Regions from separate parts of the Streptomyces sp. NPDC052236 genome, predicted to be linked through region 1. Evidence: riboswitches for the same ligand, from Rfam matches in the RefSeq annotation. Region 1 holds a riboswitch; the other holds the start of a gene.
What was found. Region 1 has a riboswitch for cyclic di-AMP ahead of ACIHCQ_RS13255 (M23 family metallopeptidase). Riboswitches for the same ligand answer to the same signal wherever they lie in the genome.
Positions count from the first base shown of each region.

Region 2: it holds a riboswitch for cyclic di-AMP, as region 1 does, so the genes downstream of both, ACIHCQ_RS20060 (transglycosylase family protein) here and ACIHCQ_RS13255 (M23 family metallopeptidase) in region 1, are expected to answer to the same signal.

Region 1 covers NZ_JBIUBL010000006.1:220,566-225,422, reverse strand. Annotated here, with positions in the region: gene ACIHCQ_RS13260 (M16 family metallopeptidase) at 1-1,178, shown strand, start outside; cyclic di-AMP (ydaO/yuaA leader) riboswitch at 1,433-1,599, shown strand; gene ACIHCQ_RS13255 (M23 family metallopeptidase) at 1,612-2,403, shown strand; gene ACIHCQ_RS13250 (GntR family transcriptional regulator) at 2,646-3,323, shown strand; gene ACIHCQ_RS13245 (HPr family phosphocarrier protein) at 3,450-3,731, opposite strand; gene ACIHCQ_RS13240 (GNAT family N-acetyltransferase) at 3,960-4,857, shown strand, end outside.
Region 2 covers NZ_JBIUBL010000011.1:141,111-145,967, forward strand. Annotated here, with positions in the region: gene ACIHCQ_RS20050 (cytochrome P450) at 1-414, shown strand, start outside; gene ACIHCQ_RS20055 (transglycosylase family protein) at 533-1,432, shown strand; cyclic di-AMP (ydaO/yuaA leader) riboswitch at 1,698-1,877, shown strand; gene ACIHCQ_RS20060 (transglycosylase family protein) at 1,881-2,594, shown strand; gene eno (phosphopyruvate hydratase) at 2,811-4,097, shown strand; gene ACIHCQ_RS20070 (septum formation initiator family protein) at 4,302-4,778, shown strand; gene ACIHCQ_RS20075 (DUF501 domain-containing protein) at 4,833-4,857, shown strand, end outside.

The sequences.
Region 1 (4,857 bases):
CGATCATGGCGCGCGCCCTGTCGGAGGGCACCGACAAGCACAGCGCGGAGGAGTTCGCCGCCGAGCTGGAGCGCTGCGGCGCCACCCTGGACGCGCACGCCGACCATCCCGGTGTCCGTGTCTCCCTGGAGGTCCCGGTCTCCCGGCTGCCCAAGGCGCTGGGCCTGCTCGCCGAGGCGCTGCGCGCCCCCGCCTTCGCCGACAGCGAGATCGAGCGGCTCGTACGCAACCGGCTGGACGAGATCCCGCACGAGACGGCCAATCCGGCCCGCCGCGCCGCCAAGGAGCTCTCCAAGCAGCTCTTCCCGGCCTCGCTGCGCATGTCGCGCCCCCGCCAGGGCACCGAGGAGACCGTGGCCCGGATCGACGCCGGAGGCGTACGTGCCTTCTACGAGGCGCATGTCCGGCCCGCCACCGCCACCGCGGTGATCGTCGGCGACCTCACCGGTGTCGATGTGGACGCCGTGCTCGCCGAGACCCTCGGCACCTGGACCGGCGACAGTGCCGAGCCCCGCCCCGTACCGCCGATCACCGCGGACGACACCGGCCGGGTGGTGATCGTGGACCGCCCCGGCGCCGTCCAGACGCAGCTGCTGATCGGCCGCATCGGCCCGGACCGGCACGACCGCGTCTGGCCCGCCCAGGTCCTCGGCGCGTACTGCCTGGGGGGCACCCTGACCTCCCGGCTCGACCGGGTGCTGCGTGAGGAGAAGGGCTACACCTACGGCGTACGGGCCTTCGGCCAGGTGCTGCGCTCGGCACCGGACGGGTCGGGCGCCTCGATGCTCGCCATCAGCGGCTCGGTGGACACCCCGAACACCGGCCCGGCGCTGGACGACCTCTGGAAGGTGCTGCGCACGCTGGCGGCCGAGGGGCTGACCGACGCCGAGCGCGATGTCGCCGTACAGAACCTGGTGGGCGTGGCCCCGCTGAAGTACGAGACCGCGGCGTCCGTCGCGGGCACGCTGGCCGACCAGGTCGAGCAGTATCTTCCGGACGACTACCAGGCGCAGTTGTACGTACGGCTGGCGGAGACCGGCACCGTGGAGGCGACGGCCGCCGCCGTCAGCGGCTTCCCGGTGGACCGGCTGGTCACGGTCCTCGTCGGCGACGCCGCGAAGATCGAGGAGCCGGTCAGGGCGCTCGGAATCGGTGAAGTGACTGTTGTCACAGGCTGATTGAGCCGAGCCGGCAAAGAGCGCGAAGCAGGCAACGAGCGTGCGAAGCAGGCAACGAGCGTGCGAAGCAGGCAAGGAGAACCCCGGTGGCGCACCAGCCACCGGGGTTCTCCTTATGTCCCTTTTCTTGGGGAGGTTGCCCGTCTGTCCTGTGGCATGCGCTACAAAATCGACTCTCTGCTTGGTGATTGAAAGTTGATCCGCCTAGCGTCAGTCCGGCTGTTCGCCAGTATCCCGCCGCAGCCCGCGGCATCGAACAGCCATCGCCGAGTCCCCGTCAGGCGCGAGCCTGGGGAGCCGGGGACCCACATCGTGTCCCTGGGGTGAATCGGGCGCCTTCGCACCAGTGCGGAGGGGCTCGTAGGAGACCTTCCTGCTCCGAACCCGTCAGCTAACCCGGTAGGCGAGAAGGAAGGAAAGGACCAGCCACTTCATGGCGTTCACCCGTGCCCCCGGGAAGCACCGTGCCGCGAGCCGCCTGACGCGCAGGCGCGCGAGCATGGCAGGCGCCGCGGCCTTCGCCACCACCGGCGTGATCGGAACCCTCGCTTCTCCGGCGCTCGCCGCCGACACCGGCGCCTCCGGCGTCGCGAACACCGGCCTGACCCAGTTGGCGGCCGCCGACTCCCTGGCCGACACCCTCGCCGACCAGGCCGCGGCCCAGGAGCAGGAGGCCGAAGAGGCAGTCGCCAAGGCGAAGGCCCAGGCGAAGGCCGAGGCCGAGGCGAAGCGCAGGGCCGAGGCCCGTGCGCAGGAGATCCGCGAGGAGCGCGAAGACAAGGAGCGCGCCGCCCGCGCCGCCGAGCGTGAGCGGCTGAACGCCTTCCAGCTGCCCGTCGCCGGTTCGTACGTCTCCACCGGCTACCAGACCGGCGGCTCGCAGTGGTCCTCCGGCAGCCACTCCGGCGTCGACTTCCACGCCGCTTCCGGCACATCGGTCGTGGCCGTCGGCTCCGGCACGGTCGTCGAGGCCGGGTGGGGCGGCGCGTACGGCAACAACATCGTGATCAAGATGAACGACGGCTCGTACACCCAGTACGGCCACCTCTCGTCCATCGGCGTCTCGGTCGGCCAGCGGGTCATGCCGGGGCAGCAGATAGGCCTCTCCGGCTCGACCGGCAACTCCAGCGGGCCGCATCTCCACTTCGAGGCCCGCACCACCGCCGAGTACGGCTCCGACATCAACCCGGTCGCGTACCTGCGCGCGCACGGCGTCAGCGTCTGAGCTCCGTACCTCCCTGAGCTCCGTACCTCTCTGAGCTCTTACTCCGTACTGCCCCGAAGGTCCCGGCACGCCGCCGGGGCCTTCGGCGTTTGCCGCCCCGGGGACGCGGCGCCGGCGGGGCTCTGGCCAAAAGCTATCCATGGATTCCTGGTTGTCATCGGAAAATCGTGTCCATTGCAATAGAGTCACCCAACAGGCGTCAATCGGCTGCGTTTCGCGCGGATTAAAGCGGAGGTTCGGTCATGCGCATTCCCGCGCACTCGGTATGCACGGCGATCCGCGACGACATCGTCTCCGGTGTATTCGTCCGCGGCAGCCGGCTCACCGAAGAGCAGCTGGCGCGCCGCTACGGCGTCTCCCGGGTCCCGGTGCGTGAGGCGCTGCGCACCCTGGAGTCGGAGGGCTTCGTCATCACCCGCCGCCACGCCGGCGCGTGCGTCGCCGAGCCCAGCGAGCAGGAGGCCGCCGACCTGCTGGAGATCCGGATGCTGCTGGAGCCGATGGGAGCGGCGCGCGCCGCCCAGCGGCGTACCGAAGCGCATCTCAAAGTCCTGCGTGGCCTGGTCAGACTGGGTCAGGAACGGGCCCGCCGCGGCCAGGGCGAGGACCTGCGCTCACTGGGCAGCTGGTTCCACGAGACGCTCGCCCAGGCGTCGGGATCCCCCGGGCTCATCGCGCTGCTCACCCAGCTGCGCCACAAGATCGCCTGGATGTACGCCATCGAGCAGCCCGCCAAGCCGGTCGAGTCCTGGGCCGAGCACGGCGCGATCGTGGACGCGGTGGCACGCGGCGACGTGGAGCGGGCGCGGTCGCTGACGGCGCTGCACAGCGAGCGGGCCGCTGCCGCGCACCGGCTGCGCGGCCTCGAACGGGTGAGGACTTCGCAACATGCCGTAAACACGGCGAGCGTCCGTAATTAACAGTCGCGCTGTATACAAGAAAGCCCAAAGAATTAAACCGCGGTGTCCCGAATTCGGGACACCGCGGGACACCGCGGCTTTGTCGTGGGAAGAAGGACTAATTCCCCTCTTCGGCTCTGAGCAGTCTCAGACGGTTTCGGGAAGCTCGTCGAGCCCCTCGGCGACCAGCTTGGCCAGACGGTCCAGGGCCATGTCGGCGCCTTCCGCATCGGAAGCCAGGACGATCTCCTCGCCGCCCTGCGCGCCCAGGCCGAGCACGGCCAGCATGGAGGCGGCGTTGACCGGCTTGCCGTCGGTCTTGGCGATTGTCATGGGGACGCCGGCGGCCGTGGCGGCGCGGACGAAGATGGAAGCGGGGCGGGCGTGGAGGCCCTCGGCCCAGCCGACGTTGACGCGGCGCTCAGCCATGGTGTTGCCCTTCAGGTCCTCGGCAGTTGTCTAGACCAGTCTGCCATGCGGTGCGACGCGCCGACGCTGGCCCTCTGCGCGCCCGGTGCGCACAGACTTGCGTACCGACCCTATGCGACCCTGTGCCCGGCCTGTTCCGGGCTCTCCGTCCCGGGCTGTTCCGGTGCTGCTCCGGTGCTGCTCCCGGCTGCTCAGGGCTCCTCTGGGGCGAGTCGTAGGCTTTCCAGCATGCAGACCTCGTCGGAGCACGCATACCCGGACCACTGGGAAGCGGATGTGGTGCTGCGTGACGGTGGCACCGCTCGCATCAGGCCCATCACCCCCGATGACGCGGAACGCCTGGTCAGCTTCTATGAGCAGGTCTCCGCGGAGTCGAAGTACTACCGCTTCTTCGCGCCCTACCCCCGGCTCTCCGACAAGGACGTGCACCGCTTCACGCACCACGACTACGTGGACCGGGTGGGCCTCGCGGTCACGGTGGGCGGCGAGTTCATCGCCACCGTCCGCTACGACCGGATCAACGCGGACGGCATGCCCGCGAGCGCGCCTGCCGACGAGGCCGAGGTCGCCTTCCTCGTCCAGGACGCCCATCAGGGCCGCGGTGTCGCCTCCGCGCTGCTGGAACACATCGCCGCGGTCGCGCGCGAGCGGGGCATCCGGCGCTTCGCCGCGGAGGTGCTGCCTGCCAACACCAAAATGATCAAGGTGTTCAGGGACGCCGGGTACACCCAGCGGCGCTCCTTCGAGGACGGCTCGGTCCATCTGACCCTCGATCTCGAACCGACCGAGGAGTCCCTCGCCGTCCAGCGCGGCCGTGAGCAGCGCGCCGAGGCACGCTCCGTGCAGCGGCTGCTCGCGCCGGGGTCGGTCGCCGTCGTCGGCACCGGGCGCGCGCCCGGCGGCGTCGGCCGCACCGTCCTGCGCAACCTGCTGCGCGCCGGGTTCACGGGCCGTACGTACGCCGTGAACCGCGCCTTCCCGGCGGGGCCGTACGAGGTGGACGGCGTCCCCGGCTTCCGCAGCGTCGGCGACATCGGCGAGGCCGTCGACCTCGCCGTCATCGCCGTGCCTGCCGAGCGGGTGCCGGAGGCGGTCGCCGACTGCGGCGCCCATGGCGTCCAGGGCC
Region 2 (4,857 bases), on a different contig from region 1:
GAAAGGGGACTGCTCGCCACCGGCGTGGAGGAACTGCTGCGCTACGACGGGCCCGTGGAGCTCGCGACCTGGCGGTACGCCACCGAGCCCGTCCGCCTCGGCGGGCAGGACATCGCGACGGGCGATCCCGTACTCGTCGTACTCGCCGCCGCCGACCGCGACCCTGACCGGTTCACCGACCCGGACACTCTCGACCTCTCCCGGCGCGACAACCAGCACCTCGGGTACGGGCACGGCATCCACTACTGCCTCGGCGCGCCGCTCGCCCGGTTGGAGGGGCAGACGGCGCTCGCCACACTGCTCCGCAGGATGCCCGACTTGCGACTTGCGGGTGATCCGGACGATTTGCGGTGGCGTGGGGGACTTATCATGCGTGGTTTGCGCACTCTGCCCGTTGAGTTCACCGCCCCATAGAGCTGACGATCAGTCAATGTTGTGACTTTCACGTGATCTCCCCTGCATCGACTTGTGACCCACGTTCGATTACGGATACGTTCACCGGCGTCTCAGCAGTCACGCGAAAGGCAACCGCATGCGCTCCCCGAACGGCCGTCACCGGCGACCCCGTCAGGCTCCGGCAATCGTCGTCGCGGCGGGGGTGACGGGATCGGCCATCGCCATCCCGCTCCTCGGCGCCGGATCGGCGTCCGCCGCCGAATCCGCCACCTGGGACCGCGTCGCGGCGTGCGAGACCGGCGGCATGTGGAGTGCCGACCTCGGCAACGGCAACTACGGCGGGCTGCAGATGACGCTGCAGACCTGGCAGCAGTACGGCGGTACGGAGTACGCGCGCAGCGCCGACCTCGCGAGCCGCTCCGAGCAGATCGCGATAGCCGAGAAGGTCCTCGCCGCGAAGGGGCCCTCGGCGTGGGCGGACTGCGCCGCCATCGCGGGGCTGACGACCGGCGGCACGGCGGCGGGCGTCGACCCCGGTGCCGCGCCCGCGCCCGCCCCCTTGTCGTCGCTGCTGCCGACCGCTCCCGAGGAAGCGGCCACGCCCGCGGACCCGGCCGAGCCGGTGGCACCTGTGGAGCCGACCGGGAAGACGACTCCGGACGCGCCCGCGGCCACGACGCAGGAGTCCGGTACCCCGACAGGCGACGCCGAGACCGGCAAGCACCGCGGAACCCCGGAGCAGACGACCGAGCCGGGCAATACAGACGGAGACCGCGAAGTGGGCCGTCACTCCTCGCGAGGTGACGCCGCGGCACGCGAGGGCGTCGCCGACGCGACCAAGCCCGCGGAGACCCGCTCCGCCGACGTCTCGCCCGGCGTGTACACCGTCCGCCCCGGCGACAGTCTGTGGGCCATCGCCGACGCCCAGGAGCTCCCCGGCGGCTGGACCGCGGTCTTCGAGGCGAACCGCGAGACTCTCGGTGACGATCCCGACCTCATCCGCCCTGGCCAGAGCCTGGATCTAGACCTGAAGTAGCGGCGATTCGGGGGCCTTTGTCCAAGTCTGCGCAAGTGAGACAAGGGTCTCTTTACCTCAATCGGCACATCTCGCAGCCCAAATCCGGCCGTTCCGCGCTCCACCTGCGGAAAGAGGAACCACCGGAGTGTCAAGTTGGGCGTTTTCTCCCCGATGTTCAGCTTTGAACATCGGGGAGAGGTGTGATTACCGTCTGAACCGCTCACCACCGTGGGCACCACTGGCCGTCACGCCGAATCCTGCCGGCGGTCGGGGGGAGTAGTCGTCGCGTAGAGCGCCGAAGGCAGGAGCGGGGGAACCAAGGTAAGCGCCGGGCCCGGCCGTTGAGAGCAGTACGCAACGGACGTGGAACGGCTAGGGGTGAAATCGCGCGCCAGTCGCGTGGACGGGCACTCACTTGGCCCGAACCCGACAGCTCACCTCGTAGGCGTCGGTGAGGAGAATCTCCATGCTGTTTTCCAGCAAGGGCAAGCACCGCCGCCCGAGCAAAGCCACCCGTATCGTCACATTCGCCGGGATCACCGGTGTCGCCGTCGCCGCCCCGCTGCTGGGCGCCACCTCAGCATCCGCCGCGACAGGTGCCGAGTGGGACAAGGTCGCCCAGTGCGAGTCCGGCGGCAACTGGTCGATCAACACGGGCAACGGCTACTACGGCGGCCTTCAGTTCTCGTCGTCCACCTGGGCCGGGTACGGCGGCACCCAGTACGCCTCCACCGCCGACAAGGCGTCGAAGTCCCAGCAGATAGCCATCGCCGAGAAGGTCCTGGCCGGCCAGGGCAAGGGTGCCTGGCCGAACTGCGGCGTGGGCCTGTCCAACGCCTCGTACAACGGCGGCTCCGCCGACTCGGGCACCACGCAGCAGGCGCAGCCCAAGCAGCAGGCACAGCCCAAGCAGCAGGCACAGCCCAAGCAGCAGACGCAGCCCAAGCAGCAGCGCGCCGAGGCGCCCACCACGCGCTCCGAGCGCGCCGAGGCCCCGGCCGCGCCGAAGTCCTTCGAGAAGGGCGACGGCGAGTACAAGGTCAAGTCGGGCGACACCCTCTCCAAGATCGCTGAGGCCGAGAAGGTCAAGGGCGGCTGGGCGAAGCTGTTCGACCTCAACAAGGACATCGTCAGCGACGCCGACGTGATCTTCCCGGGCCAGCAGCTCCACCTCGGCTGAGCCTTCCCGGGCACCGAACCACCCCGGTCCGGCGCGACTTTCCCCGTGCGCGCCGGGCCGGGGTTCTCTGTGCAGGCGGCAGTCAGACGCATTTTTGTCCCAGCGGGCGGGCGTCGTCGGGCCGGAGCCCCCCAGCCGGTTAGGCTCGTGCCGCAAGGCAGAAGCGCAGATACAGATACTGCGCTTTAAGCGTCACATCACCAGAAGGAGATGCTCGTGCCGTCCATCGACGTCGTCGTAGCCCGGGAAATCCTGGACTCCCGAGGCAACCCCACGGTCGAGGTCGAGGTTGGCCTCGACGACGGCAGCACGGGTCGTGCTGCTGTCCCGTCCGGCGCCTCCACCGGTGCGTTCGAAGCCCTTGAGCTCCGCGACGGTGACCCCAACCGCTACCAGGGCAAGGGTGTCGAGAAGGCCGTCCTCGCCGTCATCGAGCAGATCGGCCCGGAGCTCGTCGGCTACGACGCCACCGAGCAGCGCCTGATCGACCAGGCGATGTTCGACCTCGACGCCACCCCGGACAAGTCCTCGCTCGGCGCCAACGCGATCCTCGGTGTCTCCCTCGCCGTGGCGCACGCCGCCTCCGAGGCCTCGGACCTGCCGCTCTTCCGCTACTTGGGCGGACCGAACGCGCACCTGCTGCCCGTTCCGATGATGAACATCCTGAACGGCGGCTCGCACGCCGACTCCAACGTGGACATTCAGGAGTTCATGATCGCGCCGATCGGTGCGGAGTCCTTCTCCGAGGCCCTGCGCTGGGGTGCCGAGGTCTACCACACCCTCAAGTCCGTCCTGAAGGCCAAGGGCCTGTCCACCGGCCTCGGCGACGAGGGCGGCTTCGCGCCGAACCTCGACTCGAACCGCGCGGCTCTCGACCTCATCCTTGAGGCCATCAAGCAGGCCGGTTACACCCCGGGCAAGGACATCGCGCTCGCGCTCGACGTCGCCGCCTCGGAGTTCTACAAGGACGGCTCGTACGAGTTCGAGGGCAAGTCCCGCTCGGCCGCCGAGATGACCGAGTACTACGAGGAGCTCGTCGCCTCGTACCCGCTCTGCTCCATCGAGGACCCGCTGTTCGAGGACGACTGGGCCGGCTGGAAGGTCCTCACCGACAAGCTGGGCGCCAAGGTCCAGATCGTCGGCGACGACCTCTTCGTCACCAACCCGGAGCGCCTGGCCCGCGGCATTGAGGAGGGGTCCGCGAACGCGCTCCTCGTCAAGGTCAACCAGATCGGTTCGCTGACCGAGACCCTGGACGCCGTGGAGCTCGCCCAGCGCAACGGCTTCAAGTGCATGATGTCCCACCGCTCCGGCGAGACCGAGGACGTCACCATCGCCGACCTGGCCGTCGCCACCAACTGCGGCCAGATCAAGACCGGCGCCCCGGCCCGCTCCGAGCGCGTCGCCAAGTACAACCAGCTGCTGCGCATCGAGGAGATCCTCGACGACGCGGCGGTGTACGCGGGCCGTTCGGCCTTCCCGCGGTTTCGCTCTGCGAACTAAGTCAGCACAGCGCTCTGCGAACTAAGTCAGCACAGCGCTCTGCGAACTAAGTCAGCACAGCGCTCTGCGAACTAATCAGCACAGTCGGTCTGCCGGCTAGTCCAAGCAGCACGGCACGGGGCCGGTGCCCTGTCGCTCGTACGTCCCCGGTCGTGGTCCCGTACCGTGTCCGGGGACGTACGCGCGTAAAGGGGAGGCGAAACCATGGCACGCAAAGGGGACCAGGACCGGTTCTCCACCGCGACCAGGCTGCGGCTGCTCGGCGAGCAGACCGCCGCGCGCGTCTACCGTTCCCAGAGCCGCCGCCAGGCCCGCCGCTCCCGGCTCACCGGACGGGCCGCCTTCCTGGCCCTGGTCGTCTGCTCGCTGGTGGTCGCGCTCGCGTACCCGATGCGTCAGTACGTCTCCCAGCGCGCCGATGTCGCCGACCAGCGGCGCCGGATGGACGAGGCCCGGCAGCAGGTCGAGCAGCTGCGGGACGAGAAGGCGCGCCTCCAGGACGACATGTACATCCGGCGGCTGGCCCGCGAGCATCTGCATCTGGTGCTCCCCGGCGAGACCGGGTACACGGTGATCGACCCCGTGGGGGCCGAACAGCGCCGTACCGAGGACGGGGCTTCCGACCGCCCCTGGTACTCGAACGTCTGGGACGGCGTCGACAAGGCCGACCGCATCAAGTAGCACCAGCCCCTACAAGCAGGCACGTACAAGCAGGCACGTACAAGCAAGGCAGGCATGGAAACCCCTCCTCCCACCACCG